One region of the Mesorhizobium sp. M0983 genome, then DNA from elsewhere that is predicted to be linked to it. Evidence: predicted binding sites of a transcription regulator. Region 1 holds the regulator's gene; each other region holds the start of a gene.
What was found. Region 1 encodes LexA, which represses DNA repair genes until DNA is damaged. Its sites were predicted from a motif close to TGTTCNNNNTGTGTTCNG; they were not measured.
Positions count from the first base shown of each region.

Region 2: the regulator LexA is predicted to act here: its motif matches at 6,541-6,558, upstream of NKH71_RS01350 (ATP-dependent helicase).
Region 3: the regulator LexA is predicted to act here: its motif matches at 2,166-2,183, upstream of parE (DNA topoisomerase IV subunit B).

Region 1 is NZ_JAMYNH010000018.1:83,512-93,129, reverse strand. It holds gene gltA (citrate synthase) at 1-79, opposite strand, end outside; gene gltX (glutamate--tRNA ligase) at 258-1,679, opposite strand; gene NKH71_RS25890 (ComEC/Rec2 family competence protein) at 1,776-4,241, shown strand; gene lexA (transcriptional repressor LexA) at 4,235-4,966, opposite strand; gene NKH71_RS25880 (hypothetical protein) at 4,925-5,251, shown strand; gene kynU (kynureninase) at 5,437-6,684, shown strand; gene NKH71_RS25870 (hormone-sensitive lipase) at 6,780-7,610, shown strand; gene NKH71_RS25865 (molybdopterin molybdotransferase MoeA) at 7,618-8,823, opposite strand; gene moaC (cyclic pyranopterin monophosphate synthase MoaC) at 8,823-9,329, opposite strand; gene trpC (indole-3-glycerol phosphate synthase TrpC) at 9,332-9,618, opposite strand, start outside.
Region 2 is NZ_JAMYNH010000001.1:240,914-250,531, reverse strand. It holds gene NKH71_RS01380 (sulfate ABC transporter substrate-binding protein) at 1-736, shown strand, start outside; gene NKH71_RS01375 (RrF2 family transcriptional regulator) at 987-1,436, shown strand; gene NKH71_RS01370 (Lrp/AsnC family transcriptional regulator) at 1,445-1,924, opposite strand; gene NKH71_RS01365 (EamA family transporter) at 2,015-2,923, shown strand; gene NKH71_RS01360 (dienelactone hydrolase family protein) at 2,924-3,817, opposite strand; gene NKH71_RS01355 (glucose/quinate/shikimate family membrane-bound PQQ-dependent dehydrogenase) at 4,035-6,347, opposite strand; gene NKH71_RS01350 (ATP-dependent helicase) at 6,600-9,407, shown strand; gene NKH71_RS01345 (ABC transporter permease) at 9,417-9,618, opposite strand, start outside.
Region 3 is NZ_JAMYNH010000012.1:82,563-92,180, forward strand. It holds gene gcvP (aminomethyl-transferring glycine dehydrogenase) at 1-739, shown strand, start outside; gene NKH71_RS21535 (GGDEF domain-containing protein) at 811-1,980, opposite strand; gene parE (DNA topoisomerase IV subunit B) at 2,254-4,302, shown strand; gene NKH71_RS21545 (DUF2336 domain-containing protein) at 4,479-5,600, opposite strand; gene NKH71_RS21550 (MaoC family dehydratase) at 5,753-6,202, shown strand; gene NKH71_RS21555 (HpcH/HpaI aldolase/citrate lyase family protein) at 6,206-7,087, shown strand; gene NKH71_RS21560 (nitroreductase family protein) at 7,109-7,693, opposite strand; gene NKH71_RS21565 (hypothetical protein) at 7,677-7,859, shown strand; gene NKH71_RS21570 (RgsD C-terminal domain-containing protein) at 7,852-8,817, shown strand; gene NKH71_RS21575 (lysophospholipid acyltransferase family protein) at 8,830-9,618, opposite strand, start outside.

The DNA of each region.
Region 1 (9,618 bases):
TTTTGCCGTCGAGTTCCAGTTTTGCCGTCGACGCCTGGGTTTTGCCGCCAAATTCCATCTTTGTCGCAGGTTCGGTCATAGCAAACTCCTTTTTGTTTCCTCAGGCCGGCAACGGCAAAACATTGAACCCAACACGTCAAAAGCATCGGAATACGCACATTTGCGCCCGCAATTGAATCTGCGCGCCAGATTAGGCCAAGACCCAATGTTGCACTGCGAAACACACCTTTCAATGCCAATCTTCTTGGGCCAGTTTCCTAATCGATTTGATCGGCAATCCGCGCCAGGCCTTCCTCGCGGCCAAGCACGGCCAGCACATCGAAGACGCCGGGCGAGGTGCTTTTGCCGGTGAGCGCGGCGCGCAGAGGTTGGGCCACGGCGCCGAGTTTGTGGCCGCCGGCCTGCGCATAGTCGCGGATCGCGGCTTCCGCCGAGGCGGCAGACCAGTCCGAAATCGTGGCCAGTGCCGCATGAGCGCCCCGCAGGATCGCGCGCGCCTCACCGCTGAGCAGCGCCGCCGCCTTCTCGTCGACCGGCATCGGCCGCTCGACGAACAGGAATGCAGCCCCTTCAACAAGTTCGACCAGCGTCTTGGCGCGCTCCTTCAGGCCTGGCAAAGCGGCAAGCAATTGCGCCTTGCGTCTGTCGTCGAGGCTAGCTGCGATCGCCGGACCGCCGTCGAGATAGGGCAGAGTGGCGATGAAGATGTCGAGCAGCGCCGCGTCGTTCATGCGGCGCATGTGCACGCCGTTCAGCGCCTCGAGCTTGGCGAAGTCGAAACGGGCGGCGCCCTTGTTGACGTCGCCAATGTCGAACCATGCGATCATGTTGGCGATCGACATGATCTCATCGTCGCCGTGGCTCCAGCCAAGCCTCGCCAGATAATTGAGCAGCGCCTCCGGCAGGTAGCCCATGGCGCGATAGGCCTCGACGCCGAGCGCACCGTGCCGTTTCGACAGCTTGGCGCCGTCGGCACCGTGGATCAGCGGGATATGCGACATCGACGGCACCTCCCACCCCATGGCATGGTAGATCACCGTCTGGCGGGCGGCGTTGGTCAAATGGTCGTCGCCGCGGATGATGTGGGTGACGCCCATGTCGTGATCGTCGACGACGACGGCATGCATGTAGGTCGGGTTGCCGTCCGAGCGCAGAATAATGAAATCGTCGAGATCCTTGTTGGGAAAGCGCACGTCGCCCTGGACGCGGTCATGCACAACCGTCTCGCCGTCTGTCGGCGCCTTGATGCGGATCGCCCCCTTGGCGCCGGCCGGCGCCTCGGAGGGGTCGCGGTCGCGCCAGCGGCCGTCATAGCGGGGAGGCAGCCCCTTGGCTCGTGCGCTCTCGCGCATTGCCTCCAACTCGGCAGGCGTCGCGTAACAATAATAGGCCTTGCCCATGCGAACGAGTTCCTCGGCCACCTCGCGATGGCGCGGCGCACGCTCGAACTGCGACACCGGCTCACCGTCCCATGTCAGGCCAAGCCAGGAAAGCCCGTCGAGGATGGCCGCGGTTGCCGCATCGGTGGAACGCTCGCGGTCGGTGTCCTCGATGCGCAGCAGCATCGTGCCGGCTGTGTGCTTGGCATACAGCCAGTTGAACAGCGCCGTGCGCGCCCCGCCAATATGCAGATAGCCGGTGGGCGAGGGGGCAAAACGGGTGACGACCTTGTCGGGCATGGAACTCTCAGGCAGGCGAAGGAAGTGGGTTTGCGGACTTTCGCGCGTTGCGCGTTCATGTAGCATAGGAGGTCGAGGGCGCAAGGGGCAGACCCGATGGCTGTGCGAGGCCGTGGTGCGGGCGAGGGCGAGGACGTTGGCAGCGGCGTCAGCGAACGCTTGCTGTTTGCCGCGCCCGTGCCTGTCCTGCCGGCACCCGCATTGCTGCCGGTTCCACGCTTTGATGCCCCGTCGCTGCCGGCGAGCGACCCAGCAACGGTTCTCGTGCCCGCGGCCGAGCCCATCGTGCGCCTACGCCGGCGTTTCCGCCTCCCGTCACCGTCCCGTATCCGCAACGGCGTAACCTCGGCGGTCGGCCTGGAGCTCGACCGTGGGGTTGCCTTCCTGCTGGTGCCGGTGTTCCTCGCATGCGGGGTGATCGTATATTTTGCGCTGGCGGTGGAGCCGGCCTTTCCACAGCCGATCGCAATCGTCGCCTTGGCAGCCCTCTGTGCCGTCGCCTCGCGGTCGTGGCCCAGAACCCGCCTGTGCTTCATGGCGGCGTTGCTCTGCGCGCTTGGCGTGCTTGCCGCCAAGGTCGAGACCTGGCGTGTCGGAACGCATATGCTCGGTTCCGAAATCTCAACGCGCCTCACGGGTCGCGTCGTATCGTTCGAGCCCATGGCGAGCGGCCGCATCAGGCTGACGATCGATGTGATCTCAACCGCCAGGCCGACACTGCGCTACATGCCGGAACGGGTCCGCGTTTCGGCGATGAAAATACCGGCTGAGCTGACCGCCGGTTCCGAGATCGCCGGCTATGTGCGGCTGCTGCCGCCGACCGGGCCGGTGCGGCCCGACAGCTATGATTTCTCCTTCGACAGCTATTTCGCCGGTATCGGCGGCAGCGGCTTTTTTCTCGGCAATCCGAAAGTCGTGTCGTCGGGCAGCATGCCGCTTGCCGCGCGGCTTTCTTCCTCGATCGAAGACGCGCGCGAATCCATCGCCGACCATATCCGCAGCCGCATCGGCGGCGCCGAGGGCGAGATTGCTGCTGCGCTGATCGTCGGCGTGCGCGCCGGCATTCCCGAGGAGATCAACGAAGCGATGCGGCGTACAGGCATCTATCACATCATCTCCATCTCGGGGCTGCATATGGCGTTGGTCGCCGGCACCATCATGGCGCTGCTACGCGGCACCTTTGCGTTGTTTCCCGATTTCTCATCGCGACGGCCGGTCAAGAAATATGCCGCGGCCGCCGCGCTTTTTTCGATTGCGGCCTACCTCGTCTTTTCCGGCATTGTGGTGGCGGCCGAACGCAGCTTCATCATGCTGGCGGTGATGCTTATCGCCGTGCTGTTCGACCGGGCCGCGCTCACCATGCGCAACCTGGCGATCTCGGCCATCGCGGTCATTCTGGTGTCGCCGCACGAGGTGGTCGGTCCGAGCTTCCAGATGTCCTTCGCCGCGACGGCGGCCCTTGTCGGCGCCTATGCAGGCTGGTCCGATTACCGCGCCGGCGGGGCCACCACGCCGCCGCCCCGGCGGTCGCCGCTACGCTTTGCCACTAGAAAGGTACTGCTGGGCATGGGCGGCCTGGCGATGACCTCGATCATTGCAGGGAGCGCCACGGCGCTTTTCGCCATATGGCATTTCCAGCGCGTGGCGCCGCTCAGCCTGTTCGCCAATCTGGCCATCATGCCTATCATCTCACTGGTCGTCATGCCCTTCGCCGTCCTCAGTGCGCTGGCGATGCCGTTCGGCGCGGATGGGCCTTTCCTCTACGTGATGGGCAAGGGGCTGACGGCGATGATCGCCCTGTCCGGGTGGATCTCCGAGCGCTCGCCGATCGATGCGGTCGGGCTGATTTCGCTGAGATCTGTCCTTTTGGTGACGATCGCCCTCGTCATTGCCAGCATGGCGACGACCTGGTTGCGGCTCGTGGCCCTTCCTTTTGCGCTCGCCGGCTTGCTAACGACAACGCAGACGCGCGTACCCGATGTATTGATCTCGGAGGACGCACGGCTCGTCGCGCTGCCGATCGGCAGCGGTGAACTCGCGGTCAACCGGGCACGCCCGAATGAGTTCACCATCGACAACTGGAAACGCGCGCTCACATCAGAGGCTATCGTCGCGCCGGAAACACCTGGAAAGAACGATCCGCAATTCGACATTGCCGATCCGGCCGACTTACCGCCGGGCATGCCGTTCATTTGCACGGACGGTCTCTGCCTTGCCAGGCATCCATCCGGCGCGATCATCGCGCTAGCCAATGACCGCGATACTGCACGGCCAGCCTGCGCCTTTGCCAGCTTGATCGTCATCGACGACGCCACCGCCCATAATCCCTGCTACTACGACCGGCTGGTCCTCGTCGTCACCAAACGGCAACTGGCGCGCGCGGGAAGTGCGGCCGTCTATTTCGATCCACAAGCGGCAACACGCGCCGAAATCCGCTTCGCCGTCGAAAAATCATACCGGCCCTGGCACGTGCAGCGGAAATTTTCCCGCGCGGCGCGGGGCATGCCGCCATACCGCAGAGCCGACAAGCCAAAAGCCGGCGCCAAGGGCGCAGCTCAGTAGCGGCGGATCAGCCCAACGAGCTTGCCCTGCACCTTGACCCTGTCTGGTCCGAAGATGCGCGTCTCGTAGGCCGGATTGGCGGCTTCCAGGGCGATCGAGGCGCCCTTGCGGCGGAACCGCTTCAGCGTCGCTTCTTCCTCGTCGACCAGTGCCACCACGATCTCACCGGGGCTCGCCGTATCGGCATTGCGGATGATCACCGTGTCGCCGTCGAAAATGCCAGCCTCGATCATCGAATCGCCTTTGACCTCCAGCGCATAATGCTCGCCGCCCATGATCATGTCCGGCGGCACCGAGATCGAATGCGTCTGGTGCTGGATGGCATCGATCGGCACACCGGCGGCGATGCGGCCCATCACCGGGATCGACACGGCGGCGACGACATCGTCGTCATTGCCGGCTGCAGGCATGCGCGACGATGTCGGCTTGCCCTGCCGAGGACCTTGCCCAAGACTGCCCTGGATGACGCTCGGCGAGAACTTGCGTGCCGCATTTAGGCCGGGGGCGATCGAATCGGGCAGGCGCAGCACCTCCAGTGCACGGGCCCGGTTGGGCAAACGGCGAATGAAGCCGCGCTCCTCCAGCGCCGTAATCAGCCGGTGGATTCCCGATTTGGAAGCCAGGTCGAGCGCTTCCTTCATCTCGTCGAAGGAGGGCGGGATACCGCTTTCCTTCAGCCTTTCGTGGATGAACATAAGCAGTTCGTGTTGTTTGCGTGTCAGCATAGCGACCCCCAACAGAATCAGAAAACAAACCCAGAACAAACACTATCTGTTCCAGTTGTGTTCCGCAACTGTTTAAAGTTTAATGAATGTGTTAGGGCTCGGGAAACGATACCACTCACCAAACCGGAACGCTGCATTTTCACCGCCGCGGGCGTCATCGCCTTGATTCTGCTTTCGTTTGCGGCCTCTGGGTTCCCAGAAGGCGGCACTGGTATCGGCCGTCAGCCGGCAAAGGGCACGGAATTGAAGCCGTATCGACTGTGCGGTTTGGTCAATGCACCGTGAACGAAACGAACTCAAAACGCCAACCTTGGGTTGGCTTGGCTCCTGGTTTCCACCGCGTGGTCAGGCAACTTGTCGCCGGTGGAGCCTTGCTGCGCGATACCAGGTAATGGAGAACCGCTCGTGACCGATGGATGCCGTCGATGCGTGTCCGGCGTTGCGGTGAATCTTGGGGGAGCAGACAAATCATGACAGGAATTCGCGATCTCGTTGCCATAAGGGCGATGGATGCTGCAGATCCGCTGCGCGCGATGCGCGACCGCTTTGTGCTGCCGCAAGGAGTGATCTATCTCGACGGCAATTCGCTAGGGGCCGCTTCGCGTGCAGCTTTCGATGAATTGAGCAAGGCAGCGACCGAAGAATGGGCGCATGATCTCATCCGCGCCTGGAACACGGCCGGCTGGTTCAACATGCCGCTCGAACTCGGCGACCAGCTCGGGCGCCTGATCGGTGCCGCGGCCGGCCAGACGGTGGTCTGCGACACGACATCGGTCAACATCTACAAGCTGCTGCACGCCGCCATGGCCATGCGGCCGGAGCGGCAGGTCATCGTCGCCGAGGGCGACAGTTTTCCGACAGACCTCTACATGGCTGAGGGTGTGGTTTCGACGCGAAAAGATACGCTGCTGTGCCTCTCGGGGGTCGACGCGCCGAGCATCGAAGAGCTGATCGACGAACGCACCGCCGTGGTGCTGGTCAACCACGTCAACTACAAGTCGGGCGAACTGCGCGACATGCCGGCGCTGACGCGCAGGGCCCAGGAAGCCGGGGCGATGATCGTCTGGGATCTCTGCCACACCGCCGGTGCGATGCCAGTCGAGCTCGACACGGCAAACGCCGATTTTGCCGTTGGCTGCACCTACAAATATCTGAATGGCGGACCGGGCGCGCCTGCCTTCATCTATGCGGCTGAGCGGCATCTTGCCGACATCCAGCAGCCGCTCACCGGCTGGTGGGGCCATGCACGGCCCTTCGCCTTCGAGCCAGGCTATGCGGCCGGCACCGGCATCCGCCGGTTTCTGTGCGGCACCCAGCCGGTCCTGTCGATGCGCACGCTGAAGGGCGCGCTCGACATCTGGAACGATGTCGACATGACGGCGGTGCGCAAGAAGAGCATCGCGCTGGCTGATCTGTTCATCGAGCTCGTCGAGGCAAAGTGCGGCACTTACGGGCTAACGCTCGAAAGCACGCGCGACGGGGAAAAACGCGGCAGCCAGATTTCATTCATGCACGAGCATGGCTACCAGATCATGCGCGCGCTGATCGAACGTGGCGTGATCGGCGATTTTCGCGCGCCATCGACCATGCGCTTCGGCTTCACCCCGCTCTATGTCGGCTATGCCGATGTCTGGCAGGCCGTCGAAGTGCTTGAGGACATCCTGCGCACCGGTGCGTGGAAGGATGCGCGCTTCGCCATCAAGGCGGCTGTCACTTGAGATTGATGCGAGAGCTGGAATCGTGAGGCTGGCGACGACGCCCCGCGCGATGCTCACGCTCGTTGCAAGGCCATATTGCCAGGGGAGGGCGCAGGGTGTTCGAACGTCACATTGCCGATTGGGACAACGCCTATGCCAACGGCGCCAACATAGCCGGCAGCGATCGCTGGCCGGCGGCCTGGGTCGAGCCCGCGCGGGTTTTTCGCGACGTGCTTTCGACCGAGGGCCGGGCGCGGCTCGACATGGCCTATGGCCATGGCCCACGCAACCGGCTCGATCTTTTCCTGCCGGCCACCAAGCCCAAGGGGCTCGTGGTGTTCGTCCATGGCGGCTACTGGATGGCATTCGACAAGAGTTTCTGGTCGCATCTTGCCGCTGGCGCTGTTGATCGCGGCTATGCCGTGGCGATGCCGTCCTACACGCTCTGTCCGCAGATGCGCATTGGCGGCATCGTCAAGGAAGTCGGCGCGGCGATCGGCAAGGCGGCGGGGATGGTCGCAGGGCCGCTGATGCTGACCGGACACTCGGCCGGTGGCCATCTTGTTAGCCGGATGGTTACGACGACGACGCCGCTGGCGCCCGAAATTGTCCGGCGCATTCGCCATGTCGTATCGATCTCGGGTGTGCACGATTTGCGCCCGATCATGCGCACCGGCATGAACGAGACGCTGGCGATCGATGAGGCCGAGGCGCAGGCCGAAAGCCCGGTGCTGCTGCGCCCGATGGACAAGGCCCGCCTGACCTGCTGGGCCGGCGGCGGCGAGCGCGCCGAATTCCTGCGCCAGAGCGCGTTGCTGGCCAACATCTGGATCGGCCTGGGTGCCGCGACCAGTTCGGTGGTCGAGCCTGACCGGCATCATTTCAACATCATCGACGGTTTGGCCGATCCAGACCATCCGCTGACCCGGACCTTGATCTCGGAGTGAGGCAGGTTCAGCGTAGCATCAGCACGTCGCAAGCGGCGCCCGCCGCCGCGGCGGGCGTGAACGGCGCACGGACGATCAGCCCGTTGGCATCGGCCAGCATTTTCAGCATCGAGGAATCCTGGATGCTGAACGGCGTCGCCACGAGCGTGCCGGCGTCAGCGCTGACAACAGCCCGCACATAATCCTGCCTGAGATCGTTGGCCGGCATGGCAGCGCCGAGCCGTGCCTCACGCATATCCTGCTGAAAGGCGCGGCCGCCGAGCCGCGCCAGCAGCGGCTTCAGGAAGAGCTGGGTGCAGACCAGGCTCGCCACCGGATTGCCGGGCAAGCCGATGCAGCGAATGTCGCCCAGCCGCCCGAACATCAGCGGCTTGCCCGGCCGCATGGCGATCTTCCAGAAATCGAGAGTCATGCCTTGCCCGGTCAGCACGTCATGGACGAAATCGTGGTCACCGACCGAGGCACCGCCCAGCGTGACGATGACGTTCGCGCCAGCCTTCACGGCCTTTTCCACCAGCGCAGCGATCGCCTCCCTGCGGTCCGGCGCGATGCCAAGGTCGAGCACTCGCGCACGGACCGACTGTGCGGCGGCGGCGACACCATAGGCGTTGGAGGAGATGATCTGGTCGGGGCCAAGCTCGCTGCCCGGCGGCAGCAATTCGTCGCCGGTGGCGATGATGGCGACCAACGGCCTTTTGACCACGCCGACCTCAGGGTGGTTGGCCGATGCCGCCAGCGACAAGGCCGCCGGGTCGAGCAGGCGGCCTTTGTGCAGCAGGACGTCGCCTTTGGCGAAATCGAGCCCGAGGCGGCGGATGTTTCGCCCCTGCACCGTCGGCTCCGTCACTTCGACGACACCGCGGCCGAGATCGCGGACGTTCTCCTGGATGACGATGGTGTCGGCGCCTTCGGGAAGCGGCGCGCCGGTGAAGATACGGACGGCCTGCCCCTGCTGCACCGTCCCGGCAAAGCCGCTTCCGGCCGGCGCCATGCCGACCACCGAAAGCTTTGCTGGTAAGGACGCGATATCAGCCGCCCGCACGGCATAGCCGTCCATGGCGGAGGCGTTGAACGGCGGCTGAGTGCGGAGCGCCACAACCGGCTCCGCCAGCACGCGGTCGGCGGCATCCAGCAGCGCGACGCGTTCGCCCTGCAGTGCAGCTGCGCCGTCCAACAGGCGCTCGAGCGCCTCAGCAACTGGGACCAGCGCCATCAGCGGCCTGCCTCGGTGACCCCATCTTCGGTGATCTTGTAGTCGCCGGATTTGCCGCCGGTCTTTTCAACCAGCCTGATACCGGAGATGACCATGGCGCGGTCGACCGCCTTGGCCATGTCGTAGATGGTCAGGCAAGCGACCGAGACGGCGCTCAGGGCCTCCATCTCAACGCCGGTTTTGCCCGTGACGCGGGTCAATGCTGTGACCTTCAGGCCGGGCAAAGCTGCGTCCGGCTCGATATCGACAGATATCCTGGTCAGCAGCAGTGGATGGCAGAGCGGGATCAGTTCATGCGTCTTCTTGGCCGCCATGATGCCGGCGATACGCGCGGTACCGAGCACGTCGCCCTTCTTGGCATCGCCGGCGAGGATCATGTCCAGGGTCTCGGGCCGCATCGACACGAAGCCCTCCGCGACTGCCGTGCGCACCGTCTCAGCCTTGTCGCCGACATCGACCATGTTGGCTTCGCCGCGCGCGCCAAGATGGGTGAGGGCGGCCGCCATCCTCAGATCGCCTCTGCCGGCGCCTTGCCCGTCAAAAGCAGGCGCGTTGCAGCGGCCACGTCCTGTTGACGCATCAGGCTCTCACCGACCAGAAAAGTGGCGATGCCGCTCCGCTCCAGCCGGCGGCAATCGTCATGCGAAAAGATACCGCTCTCGCTGACCAGAAGGCGGTCGGCGGGCACCATCGCGACCAGCCGTTCCGAGGTCTCGAGGCTGGTTTCGAAGGTCCGGAGATTGCGGTTGTTGATACCGATCAGCCGCGACGACAGCTGCAGCGCGCGTTCCATCT
Region 2 (9,618 bases), on a different contig from region 1:
CGACATCGACTTCCTGGTCAGGAAGGGTCTCATCTCCGCGGATTGGCAGAAAGATTTTCCCGACAACGCCTCGCCCTTCTATTCGCTGCCCTCCTTCCTGGTGCGCGCCGGCAATCCGAAGCACATCAAGGATTGGAACGATCTCGTGCGCGACGACGTCCAGGTGATCTTCCCCAATCCGAAAACCTCCGGCAATGCCCGGTACACCTACCTTGCGGCCACCGCCTACGCCAAGGAAGCCTTCAAGGGCGACGACGCCAAGGTGAAGGAATTCGTCACCAAGCTGTTCAACAACGTACCGATCTTCGACAGCGGCGGACGCGCCGCGACCACCACTTTCGTGCAGCGCGAGATCGGCGACGTGCTGATCACCTTTGAGTCGGAAACGCGCGGCGTCCGCAAGGAGTATGGCGAGGACAAATTCGAGCAGGTGACGCCCTCGGTCAGCCTTTTGGCCGAGTTTCCGGTGGCGATCGTCGACACGATCGCCGACGAGCATGGCACGCGCGACCTCGCCAAGACCTATCTCGACTTCCTTTATACGCTGGAGGGCCAGGACATCGCCGCCCGCAACGGCCTGCGGACCCGCGACGCGACGGTCGCCGCCAAGTACAAGGCTGAGTTTCCCGATGTCCGCCTATTGACGGTGCAGGATGTCTTTGGCGGCTGGGCCAAGGTCCAGGCCGAGCATTTCGCCGCTGGCGGCCTGCTCGACCAGACTTACGGCAGCCGCTGACGTCTGCAACCTCGTGAACTGATTGAAAGCGGGCGTTTGCCGGCTTTCTTCATTTGCTCGCCGAAAACGTGGCCTCCGCCCGTTCCGGACGCCCGCCCTCCAAAACGTTACGAAGAATCAACGCGTTTGCGCGCAATATGTCTTCGGGCGGCCTGTCTGCGCGAACGGCATCGCACGGCCAAACCGTCATTATTTGCACACAAACAGCCGCCAGATGCGGGTGGTTGGGGCTTAATGGGTTGACTCGGGCATGCTTACCAAAAAAGGCAAATACGGCCTCAAGGCTCTCGTGCATCTGTCCGGCCTGCCGGTCGGCCAGCTCGCATTCGTCAACGACATTGCGGTCGCCAACAACATCCCCAAGAAATTCCTGGATGCCATCCTGGGCGAGTTGCGCAATGCCGGCTTCGTCCAGAGCCGCAAGGGCAAGGAAGGCGGTTACCGCCTCGCCCGTCCCGCTTCCGAAATCAAGATCGGCCATGTCGTGCGTGTCCTCGACGGGCCGCTGGCGCCGATCCCTTGCGCCAGCCGCACACAATACCAGCGCTGCGAGGATTGCGACGAGGCGACCTGCCAGGTCCGGCACATGATGCTGGAGGTGCGTCAGGCGATCGCAGAGGTGCTGGACAACCGCAGCCTCGCCGCCATGCGCGACGCCGACAATGACGATTTCCCGGTCGAGCTGACGTCGCAGATTTAAATCTAGCATCAGGCCGGGCGCTTCACCGCCCCTAGCGGCGAGCGTGCCACTACCGGCGTCGACTGGATGATCGCCGTATTGGTCATCGCATGGGGAATGATCCGGTCGATCACCCGCTCGAGCTCGGCGACCGAGCCGACATGGGCCAGCGCGATGAAACAGTCTTCGCCGGTGACCCGGTCGCATTGGGCGATTTCCGGCAGGTCGCGGATGATTTCGGCCACGACGGCGAGTTGCCCCGGCACCGGCCTGATGCGCAGCCATGCCGACAGCTTCATGCCGAGCGCGGCCGGATTAATCCGCACCGTATAGGCCTCGATCACGCCGCTTTCCTGCAGCCGCTTGATGCGCTCGGCGACGCTCGGCGCCGACAGGCCGACTGAGCGCGCCAGTTCGGCAATACTGGTGCGCGCATCCTCCTCCAGCAGGCGCAGGATTTTTAGATCCGCCGGATCCAGATCGGTATTTTCATTTCGAAGGCGTTTCAGCGGAATACTCCTTGCTTTCGAAAAGGGAATAGCCGCAATGCCCGGCCATCATCCATATCAACGGCAAAAATCGCCTGCGATACTGACCCCATGGAAGATCGGACGCAAGCCCCAGCAGCAAGTCCGGCACTCGCCGGCCCGGCTTTTACCTTGGCAAGCTCGGTGCCGCCCCATCTGTGGTTCGGCGTCAGCGCCGTGTTCCACTATCTCGGCCCCGCTTTCGCAGTCCTGCTTTTCTCGCATGTCGGCGTGCTCGGCATGGCGTGGCTGCGCATCGCCACCGCGGCACTGGTCTTTGCCCCGCTGACCCGACCATGGGCGGTCTTCGCCCGCGCCGATCGCTCGACGCGGTTGTTGCTTGTGGGTTTCGGCGTCTGCCTTGGGGTGATGAATTGCTCGTTTTACCTGGCGCTCGACCGGCTGCCGATCTCGCTGGTAGCGGCGATCGAATTCGTCGGCACCATCGGCGTCGCGCTTGTCGGCCTCAGAAGCCCGCGCAATCTCGCCGCCCTTGCAATCGCCGTCGCCGGCACCTTGCTGCTCATCGACGTCAAATGGTCGAGCGATCCTGTCGGCCTGTTCTGGGCCTTCCTCAATGGCGCGCTGTTCGTCTTCTATATCGTGCTCGGCCACCGCGTCGCGCGCGCCGACGCTGGCGATGGCATCGCCGGGCTGGGTGCCGCCATGGCGGTCGCCCTTCTCGTCGTTCTGCCGATCGGTCTTGCCGATGCGCTGCCGGCGTTCTCGACGCCGCCGCTGCTGCTTGCGGCGGTCGGTGTCGGCATCTGCTCGTCGGTCATTCCCTATATTTGCGACCAGCTTGCCATGTCGCGGCTGCCGCGCTCCAGTTTCGCGCTGATGCTGTCATTGCTTCCGGTTACCGCGACGTTTATCGGCGTCATCGTGCTGCGGCAGGTGCCGAGCCTCACTGACTGCCTCGGCATCGCGCTGGTGGTGGCCGGCGTCGCCCTTCACAAACCGGCGCTGGCGCCCGCCTGATCAGGCCAACTTCTCCTTGAGGAAAGCGATCGTCCGCCCCCAGGCGAGGTCAGCCGCCTTCTTGTCGTAACGGGCCGCCGATGTGTCGTTGTTGAAGGCATGGTTGGCGCCTTCATAGACATAGACCGAATATTCGATATGGGCCGCGTCGAGTTCCTTCTTGAAGGCGTCGATGCCGGCATTGGTGCGGGTGTCGAGCCCGGCATAATGCAGCATGAGCGGCGCCTTGATCTTCGGCACGTCCTCGGCCTTCGGCTGCATGCCGTAATAGGCAACGGCGGCTGCAAGATCCGGCGCGTTGACGGCCAGCATGTTCACCGTGCCGCCGCCCCAGCAGAAGCCGACGGCGCCGACCTTGCCGTTGCCGTCCTTGTGGCCTTTGAGGTAGGCGACCGTTGCGACGGCATTGGTGGCGACCTGTGCTGGATCGAGCTGGGAAAACAGGTCACGTGCCCTGTTTTCATCGGCCGGCGTGCCGCCGAGCGGTGTCATGAAGTCCGGGGCAAGCGCCACGAACCCCTCCAGCGCCACGCGCCGCGCCACGTCGCGAATATGCGGGTTGAGCCCCCGGTTTTCGTGCACGACGATGACCGTGCCCAGCCTGCCGGTCTGACCCGCCGGCTTGACCAGATAACCCTTCATCTCGCCGCCGCTGCCTGGATAGCTGATGTCCTCGCCTTTCACGCGCGGATCGTTTTCCGCGACGATTGCCGCCTGGGCCGAATTCGCCGCCAGCAGCGGCGCGATCGCGGCCGCTGCCGCACCCGACCCGGCAAGCCTGGTCAACTGCTCCATGAAGCGCCGCCGGTCGAGCGTCAGATGCGTGTATTCATCATAGGCATCGATCATCGCCTGGGTAATGACAGGCTTGGCGGGGCCGGCAGGTGTTGTCATGGCGCGCTCCTAGGTCTTCGGCCCCCGGCAGCAACATAGGGTCGAAGCCTGGCTGGTCCAGTCACGGCTGAGTGAGGGCTGCCATAAGTCTCTGCACGATGGCCTTGATGCCGCGTTGGTCCAGCAGGCCGAGACAGCCGCCGGCCCGCAGCTGACCAACGAGGTACTTGCATCGGTACCCGACCTGAAAGGGCATCTCGGGCTCTGAGGAACTTCTCTATTTCGGCAGCGTATAGGCCATCACATAATCGCCCGGCTTGGTGCCGACCGAGCCGTGGCCGCCGGCAACGATGACGACGAACTGGCGTCCGTCGGCTACCGTGTAGGTCATCGGTGTCGACTGCCCGCCGGCAGGCAGCCGCGCCTGCCAGAGCTGTTTGCCGGTCGTCAGGTCATAAGCGCGCACATAGTCGTCGACCGCCGCACCGAGAAAGGCGACGCCGCCGGCAGTGATCATCGGCCCGCCAATGCCCGGCACGCCGACCTTGAACGGCAGCGGCAGCGGCGTCATGTCGTAGACGGTGCCGTTGCGATGCTTGTAGACGATCTTGCCGGTCCGAAGGTCGGCGCCGGCCACATAGCCCCACGGAGGCGCCTGGCAGGGAATGCCGAGCGGCGACAGGAATGGCTTCAATATCACTGCGTAAGGCGCACCGTCATTGCGGTTCAGGCCTTGTTCGCTGCCCTTGGTATCGCCCGGCGGCGGCACGTCGGCGCGCGGCACCAATTTGGAGATGAACGCCAGGTATGTCGGCATGCCGAACATCACCTGCCGGACCGGATCGACTGCCACGCCGCCCCAGTTGAAGGTGCCGAAATTGCCAGGATAGATCAGCGAGCCTTGCAGCGACGGCGGCGTATAGCGGCCCTCATACCGCAGCTTCCGAAGCTCGATCCGGCAGGCCAGCTGGTCGAACATGGTGATGCCCCACATATCCGCGCCGGTCAGTGGCTTCGGACTGAAGCTGAGGTCCGAGACCGGCTGCGTCGGCGAGGTATGGTCGCCTTCGATCGCGCCGCCCGGCGCCGGCACTTCCTTGACCGGAACGATCGGCTCGCCGCTGCGCCGGTCGAGCACATAGAGGTCGCCCTGCTTGGTCGGCCCGACCAGCGCCGGCACCACACCACTGGCCGTGGTTATGTCGACCAGCGTCGGCTGCGCCGGCACGTCCATGTCCCAGAGATCGTGATGCACGGTCTGCCGCACCCAGCGCAATTGTCCGGTGTTGAGATCGAGCGCGGTGATCGAGGAAGAGAATTTCTCGTCATTGGCGCTGCGTCCGGCGCCGAGCTGGTCCGGCGTCTTGTTGCCGAGCGGCACATAGAGCAGGCCGAGCTTCTCGTCGGCGCTCGCCGTCGACCACATATTGGGCGAGTTGTTGGTGTAGGTCTGGCCCGGCGGCAGCGGCGTCGTCTGGTCCGGATTGCCGGAATCCCAATTCCATAACAGCGCGCCGGTGTCGGCATCGTAGGCACGGATGACCCCGGACGGCTCCTGCGTCGAATAATTGTCGTTGACCGCGCCGCCGACGATGATCTTGTTGGCGACGATCAGCGGCGCGGAAGTCGAATAGTAATAGCCCGGCTTCGGATATGGCATGTTGGCGAGCAGGTTCAGCGTGCCGCCCTCGGCAAATGTCGGACAGACCTGGCCATTCGCCGCGTCGAGCGCGATCAGCCGGGCGTCCGATGTCGGCAGATAGATGCGCGTGGCGCAGGGCTGGCCGGCGGCGATCTTGGCATCGGCATAGTAAGCCACGCCGCGGCAGGTCTGGTGCTGGCGGTCCTTGTTGAGCTTGACCTGCGGATCGAAGCGCCATTTCTCCTTGCCGCTCGCGGCATCGATGGCGATGGCGAAATTATGCGGCGTGCAGATGTAGAGCGTGTCGGCGATTTTCAGCGGCGTCACCTGATAGGTCGTCTCGCCGATGTCGTCGGGCCCTTTCACGTCGCCGGTGCGATAGGTCCAGGCCGGCTGCAGATTGGCAACGTTTTCGGGGGTGATCTGGTCGAGCGGCGAATAGCGCTGGCCATATTGCGTGCGACCGTAATAGTGCCATTCGCCGGCCGGCACATTGCCGCCGAGTTCGGCCGTCGGCGTCACCTTGTCGGTGTTGAGTTGGCCGGCAATATCCTTTGGGTCCGTCGTCATCGAATAACCGGCGACGCCGAGCGATGCCAGCACCGCGAGGATCAGCGGCGCTCGTCCGTCGGGACCGGTAAGCCCGCGCCGCGCCCATGGCGTCAATAGCCACAGCGCGACAAGCACGATGATGCCGCCGCGCGGGCCGAGCTCCCACCAGTCGAAGCCGGTTTCCCAGACAGCCCAGGCGAGCGTGCCGAGCACGATCGCCGCGTAGAGCCACAGCGCCGTGGGTCTGCGCCTGTAGAGCAGCCAGGCAGCGATCAGGAAAGCTATGCCGGCGATGACGTAATACCAGCTGCCGCCCAGCGTCACGAGCCAGATGCCGCCGCCGCCAAGCGCCAGGCCGATGAGGAAAAGGATCAGGGAGGTGATGACCACAGCCAAGACGGTGCTCCTTCGACTGGTGCGCTCCGCGACGCGTCCATGGGCAACCCCGCATTGCGTGCCTGCCCCCACGCAACTTTCTCCGGCCCGCTTCCCCTGTCAAGCAAGCTCGGCGTTTTACGGCGTCGACCCACGGCAAGCTCGGCGTTTTGGTTAGCGGACCCATTCAGATTGTGAGTCTACCGACTGGACAGAGAACAAAACGGAGACACTTCTGGCCTTTCGCTGCCGAATCACTACATTCGGGGAGAGATGTCCGGCTTTTCGGAAGACATGCCCTTTTTTGACGAACCGAACGCGCGGCCCGTGGCCCCGTCGGGCATCGCCGCGCGCGCCATCGCTGCCCGCAGCAATCAAAACAACGCGCCCGATTATCTCAACGGCCTCAACCCCGAGCAGCGGCTGGCGGTGGAAACCACCGAAGGCCCGGTGCTGGTGCTGGCCGGCGCCGGCACCGGCAAGACGCGCGTCTTGACCACCCGCATCGCCCACATCCTTGCCACCGGCAAGGCCTTCCCTTCGCAGATCCTCGCCGTCACCTTCACCAACAAGGCGGCGCGCGAGATGAAGCAGCGCATCGGCCTGTTGATCGGCGAAGGCAATGTCGAGGGCATGCCGTGGCTCGGCACCTTCCACTCGATTGGCGTGAAGCTGCTGCGCCGACATGCCGAGCTGGCCAGGCTCAAATCCGACTTCACCATTCTCGACACCGACGATGTCGTGCGGCTGATCAAACAGCTCATCCAGGCGGAAGGGCTGGACGACAAGCGCTGGCCGGCCAAGCAGTTCGCCCAGATGATCGACGGCTGGAAGAACAAGGGCCTCGGTCCCGCCGACATCCCCGAGGGCGATGCCCGTGCCTTCGCCAACGGCAAGGGCCGCGAACTCTACAAGGCCTATCAGGAGCGGCTGCAGACGCTGAATGCCTGTGACTTCGGCGATCTCCTATGTCACCCGATCCGCATCTTCCGCGCCAATCCGGACGTGCTGAAGGAATACCACAAGCGCTTCCGCTACATCCTCGTCGACGAGTACCAGGACACCAACACCGCACAGTACATGTGGCTGCGCCTGCTGGCCCAGCGGCCTCAAGGCAAGCCAATCTCCCCCCTCGCGGGGGAGATGTCCGGCAGGACAGAGGGGGGCGCGAAGGATCGCGACGCTTCCAATGGTCCTGGCGGAAACGCTGGCGGGACAGCGCCCCCCTCTGTCGGCTCCGCCGACATCTCCCCCACGAGGGGGGAGATTGGGCGCTCTTCGGCCGAAGGCCGCAAGCCCGACCGGGCGTCGGCCGGCCAGGCCGCCCCCGCGGAGGCCAGCGAGCGAAGCTCGCGCGCGGCCGTGAGCGAAAGCAAAGTTAACATCTGCTGCGTCGGCGACGACGACCAGTCGATCTATGGCTGGCGCGGCGCCGAAGTCGACAACATCCTGCGCTTCGACAAGGATTTCCCCGGCGCCACCATCATCCGGCTGGAGCGCAACTACCGCTCGACCGCGCACATCCTCGGCACCGCCTCGCATCTCATCGCCCACAATGAGGGCCGCTTCGGCAAGACGCTGTTTACCGAGAAGATCGCCGAGGACGACGAGAAGGTGCATGTCCACGCCGCCTGGGATTCCGAGGAGGAGGCCCGCGCCGTCGGCGAGACCATCGAGGCCTACCAGCGCCAGAAGCACAATTTGAACGATATGGCGATTCTCGTCCGCGCGTCTTTCCAGATGCGCGAATTCGAGGACCGCTTCGTCACGCTCGGGCTCAATTACCGCGTCATCGGCGGCCCGCGCTTCTATGAGCGGCTCGAGATTCGCGACGCATTGGCCTTCTTCCGCGTCGTCGCACAAGGCGCCGACGACCTCGCCTTCGAGCGCATCGTCAACGTGCCGAAACGCGGGTTGGGCGAGGCCACCATCCGCCAGGTCCACGACACCGCACGCGCGCTGCGCATCCCGATGCTGGAGGCGGCGGCAAAACTGGCCGAAAGCGACGAGCTGAAGCCGAAGCCGCGTGCCGCACTTCGCGAGGTATCAGCCAATTTCGAGCGCTGGCAAAAGGCTCTCGAAACCACCCCGCACACCGAACTCGCCGAGACCATTTTGGAGGAGAGCGGCTACACCGACATGTGGAAGAACGACCGCTCGGTCGAAGCGCCCGGCCGGCTGGAGAACCTAAAGGAGCTGATACGCTCCATGGAGGAGTATGAATCGCTGCGCTCCTTCCTCGAACATGTCGCGCTGGTGATGGACGCCGAGCAGAACGCTGAGCTCGACGCCGTCAACATCATGACGCTGCATTCGGCCAAGGGCCTCGAATTCGAAACCGTGTTCCTGCCCGGCTGGGAGGAAGGCCTGTTCCCGCACCAGCGTTCCCTCGACGAGGGTGGCCGGTCCGGGCTCGAGGAGGAGCGCCGCCTTGCCTATGTCGGCCTGACCCGCGCCAAGAAGAACCTGCATCTCTGGTTTGTCTCCAACCGCCGCATCCACGGCCTCTGGCAATCGACCATCCCGTCGCGCTTCCTCGACGAGCTGCCGGAAGCCCATGTCGAGGTCGCCGAGAGCGGCAACTCCTATGGCGGCTACGGCAATGCCTATGGTGGCGGCTCGTTCGCTCCCGGTCGTGGCGGCCAGGGGGCTGGAAGACAGAATCCTTATGGGGCGTCGCGCTTCGATAACATCGGTGGCAACAACGGCGCCGAGAAATCCGGCGCCTTCTCCAGCACCTATGCGACACCGGGCTGGCAACGTGCTCAGGCCAACCGCACCGAAGCGACCGACCGCAATTGGGGCACGCGCTCCGGCCACCAGGTCGAGCGCATCGGCTATGGCGAAACCGACTCGGGCTACGGTGCCGGCCGCACCTCGATCAAGGGCCGCACCATCGACGGCGAGCTGGTCGCCAAATCCGTCGCCGACACGCCCTCCCCCTTCAGCGTTGGCGACCGCGTCTTCCACCAGAAATTCGGCAACGGCAACATCTCGGCCATCGAAGGCAACAAGCTGACCATCGACTTCGACAAGGCCGGCCAGAAACGCGTGCTGGACGGGTTTGTCACGGGGGTTTGAGGCCGCCGGTCACCGATACCGCGCTTGGTTCCACTTATGGCCGAGCAGCGACAGGATGATGATCAGCCCGTTGAAGAACTGGACGTAGAAGCCGCTCAGTCCCGCCGCGACGACGCCGGTCTGGATGAAGGACACCGTAACCGCGCCGATCGCGCCGCCGACGACGGTGCCGATGCCGCCCCAGGTCGGCGTGCCTCCGACGAACACCGAT
Region 3 (9,618 bases), on a different contig from region 1:
TGGCGGCGGCGGCCCCGGCGTCGGCCCGATCGGCGTCAAGGCGCATCTGAAGCCATACCTGCCCGGCCACGTCACCGAAGGCTCGGCCCATGCCGTGGCGGCGGCACCGTTCGGCAGCGCCTCGATCCTGCCGATCACCTGGATGTATATCCGCATGATGGGCGCTTCCGGCCTGAAGCAGGCGACCGAGACGGCGATCATCTCCGCCAACTACGTGGCGACGCGGCTTGGCGAGCATTTCCCCCTGCTTTACAAGGGGCGCAACGGACGCGTTGCGCATGAATGCATCCTCGACACCCGCGTGCTCAAGGACAGCGCCGGCATCAGCGTCGACGATATCGCCAAGCGGCTGATCGACTATGGCTTCCACGCGCCGACCATGTCGTTCCCGGTGGCCGGCACGCTGATGGTCGAGCCGACCGAATCCGAGCCCAAGCGCGAGCTGGATCGTTTCTGCGAAGCCATGATCGCCATAGCCGGCGAGGCAGCCAAGGTGGCGAAGGGCGAATGGCCCTTGGCCGACAATCCTCTGGTCAATGCGCCACATACCGCCGCCGAGGCGTTGGCCGGCCAGTGGACCCATCCCTATTCGCGCCTGGAAGCGGCCTACCCCGCCGGCGATGCCGATACGGCGGCAAAATACTGGCCACCGGTGTCACGCATCGACAACGTCGCTGGCGACCGCAACCTGGTCTGCTCCTGCCCGCCGCTGTCGGAATATCTGGGTGCGGCGGAGTAGACCATGATCCCGAAGAATGGAATCCGGTTTTCGGACAAGATCATGGTCGAACAAGAAGATAGAAGCCTCAATCAGGCAGAACGCAAGGCCGGCCCGTCGGCCTTGCTCGCCCTGTCCCGGGCGATGACGCGATTTCGCCCGGCGCGCTTTGCCGCATAGAGCGCGGCGTCGGCTTCGGCCAGCACATCATCGAGACCGGTGCCGCTCGTCCCACCAAAGCCGATGCCGCCGCTGACTGTGCTTCGCAACGGACCAAGCTGGGTGGCCACGACTTCCGTACCGAAGGCGACGCTGATCTTGCTCGCAATGTCATAGGCTTTTTCTTCCGTCATCCGCGACATGACGAGCACGAATTCCTCGCCGCCCAGCCGGAAGGCGTCGACGCCGGTTCTGGCGTATTTCCTAATGACGGCGGCAAAGCGGCGCAGGACCTGGTCGCCGACCGGATGACCGAATACGTCGTTCGTCCTTTTGAAATGGTCGAGGTCGAACATGGCGACGGACATAAACGGACCGAAGACCCGCTCGCCGTAGAGTGCCGTTAACGCCCGCCGGTTCATCAGCCCGGTCAATGGATCGGTCATCGTCTCGGCCTTCAATTCGATCTGCGCCTGCAAATGGTGCAGGGAGAGCGTTAATGCGCCAAGCCCGGTCATGCAGGCGACGGCTACGACGGAATTCACCCGCTCGGCCCAATTGTCCGGTGCTACGCCGAGCACCCACTGGCCCTTGACCAGCAGGACCGCGCCGCAAAGTCCGAACGACAGCGCACAGACGCCGCTCAGGAACGATACGACCAGCAATATCCGGCGATCATGACCACCCTCAATCCAGAACATCGCCCCGATAAGCGAGAGTAGCGCCGTTACCGTCGCATAGGTGACAATGAAGCCGACACCATCAAACCCGAGATACGTCGCGCCCGCGCAAACAGCCATCGCAGCCAAGGTCGGCAAGATGGCGCGCCTATAGTCGCGCATGCTGAGATATTGCATGGCCGACAGGCAGATAATCAGGAAGCCGAGGCTGAGAAGAGCAAGCACGATCTGGCAAAGCCAGGGGCTTGGATCTCTTGTGTAATGCCAAAACAAGACCACATGTGCGACGAGCACAAGAATGCCGCACGCCACCGTCAGCACAAAGCGTGCCTGTGGCGCGGTGAACCAGATCGCAAACATGGTGATGCTGAGGCACGTGCCCGACAGCGCCGCTGCGAGCAGGAGCGAACTGTAATCCAACATGCTTAAGCGACAGCCTCTTGAGGGTTTCGCTGCATCCTAGGTCAGCGACAGTCCGCGGATATCGTTTTTCAGCCAACCTTGCGGCGTAACCTTCGGACAAGGTTTACAAAGCGTCGATGCTCCAAGCTTCGACCCCATTTCCGCCGCTTGGTTGTCGAATGGTTTTGCAGTAAGAGGCTCTATCCTCGAACGTAACAGGAACCTCCGTCGCCTGCCCGCAAAAAGCGTGGCAGTATCGGGTGGTGATTCGCAGCATCGGAATCCAGGACCGGCATGGAAGACAATAACGATCTTTTCGGCAATTTGGGCAAGCAGCCGCAACCGGCTCGCGCCGCGCGCCCGGCCGACCCGCTGGTGCAGGCGGCGAAGCGGCCGGCGCCCCGCGATGCCAGCGAGAGCTATAGTGCCGCCGATATCGAGGTGCTGGAGGGGCTGGAGCCGGTGCGCCGCCGCCCGGGCATGTACATTGGCGGCACCGACGACAAGGCGATGCACCATCTGTTCGCCGAGGTCATCGACAATTCGATGGACGAGGCGGTCGCCGGCCATGCTACCTTCATCGATGTCGAGCTTTCCGCCGACGGATACCTGTCTATAACCGACAACGGCCGCGGCATTCCGGTCGATCCGCACCCGAAATTCAAGAAGCCGGCGCTCGAACTCATCATGACCACGCTGCATTCAGGCGGCAAGTTCGACAGCAAGGTCTACGAGACCTCGGGAGGCCTGCACGGTGTCGGCGTTTCCGTGGTCAACGCGCTGTCCGACCATCTCGAGGTCGAGGTTGCGATTGGGCGCAAGCTCTATCGCCAGCGCTTCTCGCGAGGCGTTCCGGTGACCGGCCTGGAGCAGCTCGGCGAGGTGCACAACCGGCGCGGCACGAAGATCCGCTTCCATCCAGACGAGCAGATTTTCGGCAAGGGTGCTGCGTTCGAGCCGGCGCGGCTCTACCGCATGGCGCGGTCAAAAGCCTATCTGTTCGGCGGTGTCGAAATCCGCTGGACCTGCGATCCCTCGCTGATCAAGGAAAAGGACACGACGCCGGCCAAGGCAGAATTCCATTTTCCGGGCGGCCTCAAGGACTATCTGAAAGCCTCGCTCGGCGACGAATTCCAGGTGACCCGTGAAATGTTCGCCGGCAAGAGTGAGAAGCAGGGCGGTCACGGCTCGCTCGAATGGGCGGTGACCTGGTTCGGCGGCGACGGTTTTATAAATTCCTATTGCAACACCATTCCGACAGCTGAAGGCGGCACGCACGAGGCCGGCTTCCGCAACGTTCTGACGCGCGGCTTGCGCGCTTATGCCGATCTGGTCGGCAACAAGCGCGCTTCGATCGTCACATCCGAGGATGTGATGATCTCGGCGGCGGGCATGCTGTCGGTGTTCATCCGCGAACCGGAATTCGTCGGCCAGACCAAGGACAGGCTGGCGACGATCGAGGCGATCCGCATCGTCGAAAGCGCCATCCGCGACCCGTTCGACCATTGGCTGGCCGACAATCCGCAGGAAGCTTCGAAACTGCTCGAATGGGTGATCGCGCGTGCCGACGAGCGGGTGCGCCGCCGCCAGGAAAAGGAAGTGTCGCGCAAGAGCGCCGTGCGCAAGCTGCGCCTGCCCGGCAAGCTCGCCGATTGCACGCAGAATGCAGCGGCCGGCGCCGAGCTCTTCATCGTCGAGGGCGATTCGGCCGGCGGTTCGGCAAAGCAGGCGCGCGACCGCGCCAGTCAGGCGGTGCTGCCGCTCCGCGGCAAGATCCTCAACGTCGCCAGCGCCGGTAACGACAAGCTGGCCGGCAACCAGCAGATATCCGACCTGATCCAGGCCTTGGGCTGCGGCACGCGCTCGAGATACCGCGACGAGGACCTGCGTTACGACCGGGTCATTATCATGACCGATGCCGACGTCGACGGCGCCCATATCGCCTCGCTGCTGATCACCTTTTTCTACCAGGAGATGCCAAGCCTGGTCCGCGGCGGCCATCTCTATCTGGCGGTGCCGCCGCTTTATTCGATCCGGCAAGGCGGCAAGGTCGCCTATGCCCGCAACGATGCGCACAAGGACGAACTCCTGCGCACCGAATTCACCGGGCGCGGCAAGGTCGAAATCGGCCGCTTCAAGGGGCTGGGCGAAATGATGGCCGCCCAGCTCAAGGAAACCACCATGGACCCGAAGAAGCGCACGCTGCTCAGGGTGGACGTCATCGACGCCGAGGCGGCGACCAAGGATGCGGTCGACGCACTTATGGGCACCAAGCCCGAGGCCCGCTTCCGCTTCATCCAGGAACGCGCGGAATTCGCCGAGACGGAAGTGCTGGATATCTGAGCGTCTTCTGCTAGGCGAGCCGCGGACGGCGGCTGTCACTGTGCGCAAGACTTTTCCGGATTTTTCGCGAAGGATGAGGCCTGGAACGGTTCCGCGTTTCACGGAAACGCCGAACCGCTCAGTTTTTTATTTTGACGCAAGTCGGAAAACCGTTTCACACTTTTCCTGGAATTGCTTTAGGCAGCCGCGATCGCCAGCGCGTGCCCGCGTGCGTTCTCGCGCAGCGCGTCGAGATGGATCGATCTGACCAGCCCGGCGAGATCGCCTTCGGCGGACTGTCCGCCCAATTCCTTCAGCATCAGCCAACTGACTTCCTGGACGCCGGCGAGGCGTTTGCCATTGGCGACCTCACGCCAGACCTTCAGCGCGCGCAGGATGATGGCGTGGGTGGCAGCGGCAAGCCCGGCGCTGCGGAACAGTGCCTGCAACGCTATGTCATGCCCGCTGGCCAGCAGTGCCCTCACCCGTTGCTCGGGCTGCTGGCTGAGCGCGACCAGCGCCGAACCAAAGAAGTCGACCTTGCCGTGCGCGATGGTGCGGATGACGAAGCTTGCAGTCAGGTCGCCGCGCAGGCGCAGATGTTCGACAAGTGCGGTATGTTCCTCTGCCCGCGTGCCTTCGATCAGTGTCACCGAAGCCTTGACGCAAGCATCGCGCGTGATGCGCTCGGCCCTGGCGGCGCCCATCAGCGCCAGCACCAATGGCGACCCCTTGAGCATCTCCCCTAGCTTGACCAGCAGCATATGCCGGCAGTCGGCGGGCAGCCGGATGTCGGCGATCAGCGCCTCGCGCACCAGAGGCAGATGGCCGTGACGCTCGGCCATGCGGCGAAAGCTGACGGATGCGATGTCGGCGCCGCTATTGGCGAGCAGCGTGGTGCAGGCTTCCGGCTCACCGACCTCGGCGATCGCTGCCGCAACCGACATCGAGACGCGCGGCCGGTCGGCGATCACCTTCTGCGTCGCTTTCTGGCCGCCGGCAACCCGATCAATCAGGTCGGAATCGGTAAGCAGCGGCGAGCGCGCCAGTACCAAAGCGGCCACCTCGGGCTGGTCCGAAGCCAGCGCGCTGACGATCTGCGGCGGCGCATGATGGCTCATGGAAAGCGCGTCGGCGATCGCCAGCCGCACCTTCGACGATGCGTCATCGAGCAGCAACGTCAGCGCCGCCTCGGCAGCGCAGCGGTCCTCGAAAGGCAGGTCCGAGTCGATATAGGCGCGAGCCAGCGCGCTTGCCGCCGCAGCACGCTCCGACACCTTTGCCGTGTGGATCCATTTCAGGAAATGCGAAACGACCATGTCGCCTGCTTACGCCCTTTGCCAGAACGCTTCTGGCGCTTGTCGAGACCGTAGGCACAAATGGTTTACGAACGGTTCACCATGTTCGTTAACTGGCTTGCGAGCCCGGTATGCAACGCCTATCAACCCTTAAGCAGTGGAGGAGACAGACCATGGCCGGCCTTTACCTTGAGGAGTTCGTTGTCGGCCATGTGTTCAAGCACACGCTGCGCAAGACCGTGACCGAAAGCGACAACATGCTGTTTTCGGTGATGACGCTGAACCCGCAACCGCTGCACATCGATTTCGACTTCGCCGCCAAGAGCGAATGGGGCAAGCCCCTGGTCAATTCGCTGTTCACGCTTGGCCTGATGATCGGCATCTCGGTCAACGACATCACCGTCGGCACCACCATCGCTAATCTCGGCATGAAGGAGACGGTGTTTCCGCACCCCGTCTTCCATGGCGACACGATTCGCGTCGAGACCACGGTGGTTTCGGTGCGCGATTCCAGGTCGAAACAGGACCGCGGTATCGTCGAGTTCGAGCACCGCGCTTATAACCAGAACGACGTGCTGGTTGCCAGATGCACGAGGCAAGCCATGATGATGAAAAAGGCATAGCCGATGCGTTCCCTGCTCTTCGTTCCCGGCGATTCGGAAAAGAAGCTGGAGAAGGGCTTTGGCGCGGGCGCCGACATGGTCATCGTCGATCTCGAGGACTCGATTGCCTCGCAAAACAAGGGGCTGGCGCGCGACACAGCGGCGCGTTTCCTCGCCGGGCACAGGCACCGAACCAACTCCGCGATCTATGTGCGCGTCAATGACCTTTCGACCGGACTGACCGACGACGATCTGGCGGCGCTCGTGCCAGTGAAGCCCGACGGCATCATGCTGCCTAAGTCGAACAGCGGACTGGATGTCCAGCATCTCTCGGCCAAGCTCAGGGTGCACGAAGCTGAAAGCGGCCTGCCGGACGGCGCGATAAAGATCCTGCCGATCATCACAGAAACGGCCGCCGGCGTTCTGGCCGCCGTGACCTACGCCAAGGCAAGCGCGCGGCTTGTCGGCGTCACCTGGGGCGCGGAAGATCTGTCGGCGGCAATCGGCGCGCGCTCGACGCGCGACGCGAATGGCCGCTACACGGATGTATTCCGCTTCGCCCGCACCATGACCCTGCTTGCGGCGAATGCCGCGGAAGTCGCGGCGATCGACACCGTCTTTCCGGATTTTCGCGACATGGCCGGCTTCGAGGCCGAATGCGCCGAGGCCGAGAGCGACGGCTTCACCGGCAAGATGGCGATCCATCCGGCGCAGGTGCCGGTCATCAACGCCGCCTTCACGCCTTCGGCGCAAGCGGTGAAAAATTCGCTGGCGATCGTCGAGGCATTCAAGGCGGCGGGAAACCCCGGCGTCGTCGGCATCGACGGCAAGATGTACGACCGGCCGCATCTCAAGCTCGCCGAGCGGCTCCTGGCGCGAGCCAGGGCAGCGGGGCTTGACGCTTAGGGTCTGGTTCCGGGTCGAAAATTATCCCACCCACGGCCCCGAATAGTCGGCGTAGAGCTTTGCCGGATCGGGCCGTGGCCGCTCCGGCGCTGGCCCCTGATAGGAGCCGATATGGACAAAACCGACGACCCGCTCATGCGGCGCCAGACCGAGGATCGCCCTGCCCTCTGGCACGTCGGAATACCAGTTGCTGATCATGTTGGTACCGTAGCCCAGCGCATTGGCGGCAAGCAGCAGGTTCATCGCAGCCATGCCGCCGGACAAGAACATCTCCCATTGCGGGATCTTTGGATTTTCCCTGGGGATCGAGATCACGCCGATGACCAGAGGCGCCCGCGAAAAGCGTGCCAATTCCTGGTTGCGGCGGCCTTCCGGCAACGGCCCTTCGCGCTGTTCGGCAAGTGCTGCCAACTCCTTGCCGATCTCGACGCGAGCCTCGCCGCGATAGAGGATGAAACGCCAGGGCTCCAGCCGGCCATGATCCGGCACCCGCGAGGCGGCGGCGATCATGGTCGCGATCTCCGCATCGCCCGGTGCCGGCTCTTTCAAATCCGGGATCGGCGCGGAATTTCGGGTCAGCAGAAAATCGATGATCGGCGACGCCATGGGCGCAAGTCTCCTGGAATTTGAGCTGAAGCGCGCCATCGGGATATCGGGCGGCTCGGGGCATTGGCGCGACGCGCCGGACAAAGAGCCCTCTAGCAGGAAGCCGACCGGACTCTTAAGCCTTGAAATTGCCACCGCATTGGGCTTCAACGCAAGGCATGTTTGAGGGGACATTGCGTCTTTTCCTGATATGGCTCGCTGCCGCACTGTTGATGGTGCCGGTTTCGCTTGCCGCCGCCCAGAATGTAGACGGCCTCAGTGATCTGAAACTTCCCGGAATTTCGGGCTATGCGCCTCCGAAAAGCGAGACATCGCTGGCATTGGGCAGCAGCGGGGCGATCACGCTGTCGGCGCAATTGACCGACAAGGGTGCCGACATCACGCGCGGCATCGTCTGGCGCGTCTTCAAGCCCGAATCGGCCAGCGACGGCAAGCTGCCGATGGTCGCCTCCGCTCATGGCGGCACCGCCGTATTCCAGCTCGAGCCGGGTTCCTATCTGGTCCATGCCTCCTACGGGCGGGCCGGCGCCACCAAGCGCATCACCGTCGGCAAGGAAGCCAAGCGTGAGAGCCTCGTGCTCGATGCCGGCGGCCTCAAGCTTGATGCCGTGCTGTCGGGAGGGGTGCGCATACCGCCGAAGAAGCTGCGCTTCTCGATTTATGAGAGCCACGCCGCGGCCGATGGCGATCGCGCGCTGATCATACCCGATGTCGAGCCGAACAGCGTCGTGCGGCTCAATGCCGGCACCTACCACGTTGTTTCGACCTATGGCGCTGTGAACGCGGTCATCCGCTCCGACATCCGCGTCGAGGCCGGCAAGCTGACCGAAGCGACGGTCGAGCATCGTGCCGCCGAGATGACCATGAAGCTGGTGCGCGAGCCGGGCGGCGAGGCGATCGCCGACACCTCCTGGTCGCTGCTGAACGAGTCCGGCGACCCGATCAAGGAGACCGTCGGCGCCTTTGCCTCGATGGTGCTGGCCGAGGGCGACTACACCATCATCGCCAAAAACCGCGACCGCATCTACCAGAAGGATTTTACGGTGGTGGCCGGACACAATCAGGACATCGAAGTCCTGGCAACCGAAGCTTCGGCCATCGATTCCGAGGAAGGCGCCGACTAAGCCGCGCCCCCTCTAGGCTGCTTTGCGCATGCGTCGCGCCAGCAACGGCACGCGGCCAGTCGTCTCGGCCGGCGCCAGATCGAAGACGCCGCGCTGAAGGCGGTCGAGCAAGGCCTTGCGGTCTCGCAGCGGCTCCAGTTCGTCCCACCCCAGCACGTCGCCGACGCGCACGTCGATCGATTTGCCGGAGAGCCGCGCAAATTCACGGATGAGCAGCGATGTGCGCAGTGTCAGCGAGGCCTTGCCGACGAATTTCGCCACACGCCCGTCGCGTTCGGCCATGTTCATCGGTCCGCTGACCAGATGGAACAGCCGGCCGTTCTGGCCCGAAAAATGCAATGGGATGACCGACGCCTTTGCGTCCTGAACGAGACGGGCCGGAAACACCTTCCACGGCAGATCGCGTGCCCGGCCAAACCCCTTCGGCGCGGTGGCGACACCTCCCGCCGGAAAGACGACGATGGTGACGCCCTCCTTGAGCAGCCGCACCGCTTCATGGCGGACCGCCATGTTGTTCTTCAGCGCGTCCTTGGTCTCGGAAAAGTCGATCGGCAGCGAATAGGGCTCCATCTCGCGGATCTTGAGCAGATCCCTGTGGATCATGACGCGGAACGGTCGGCCGAGCTGCTCCGCCAGCGACAGCACGGCAACACCGTCGCCGATGCCGAACGGATGGTTGGCAACAATCACCAGCGGCGTGTCGGGCAGGTTTGCCGGCGGCCATTGACCGGCGGTCCGCACCCGGACGTCGATCAGCTCCAGCATGCGGCCGAACACGCGCTCGCCGTTCGGCACCACTTG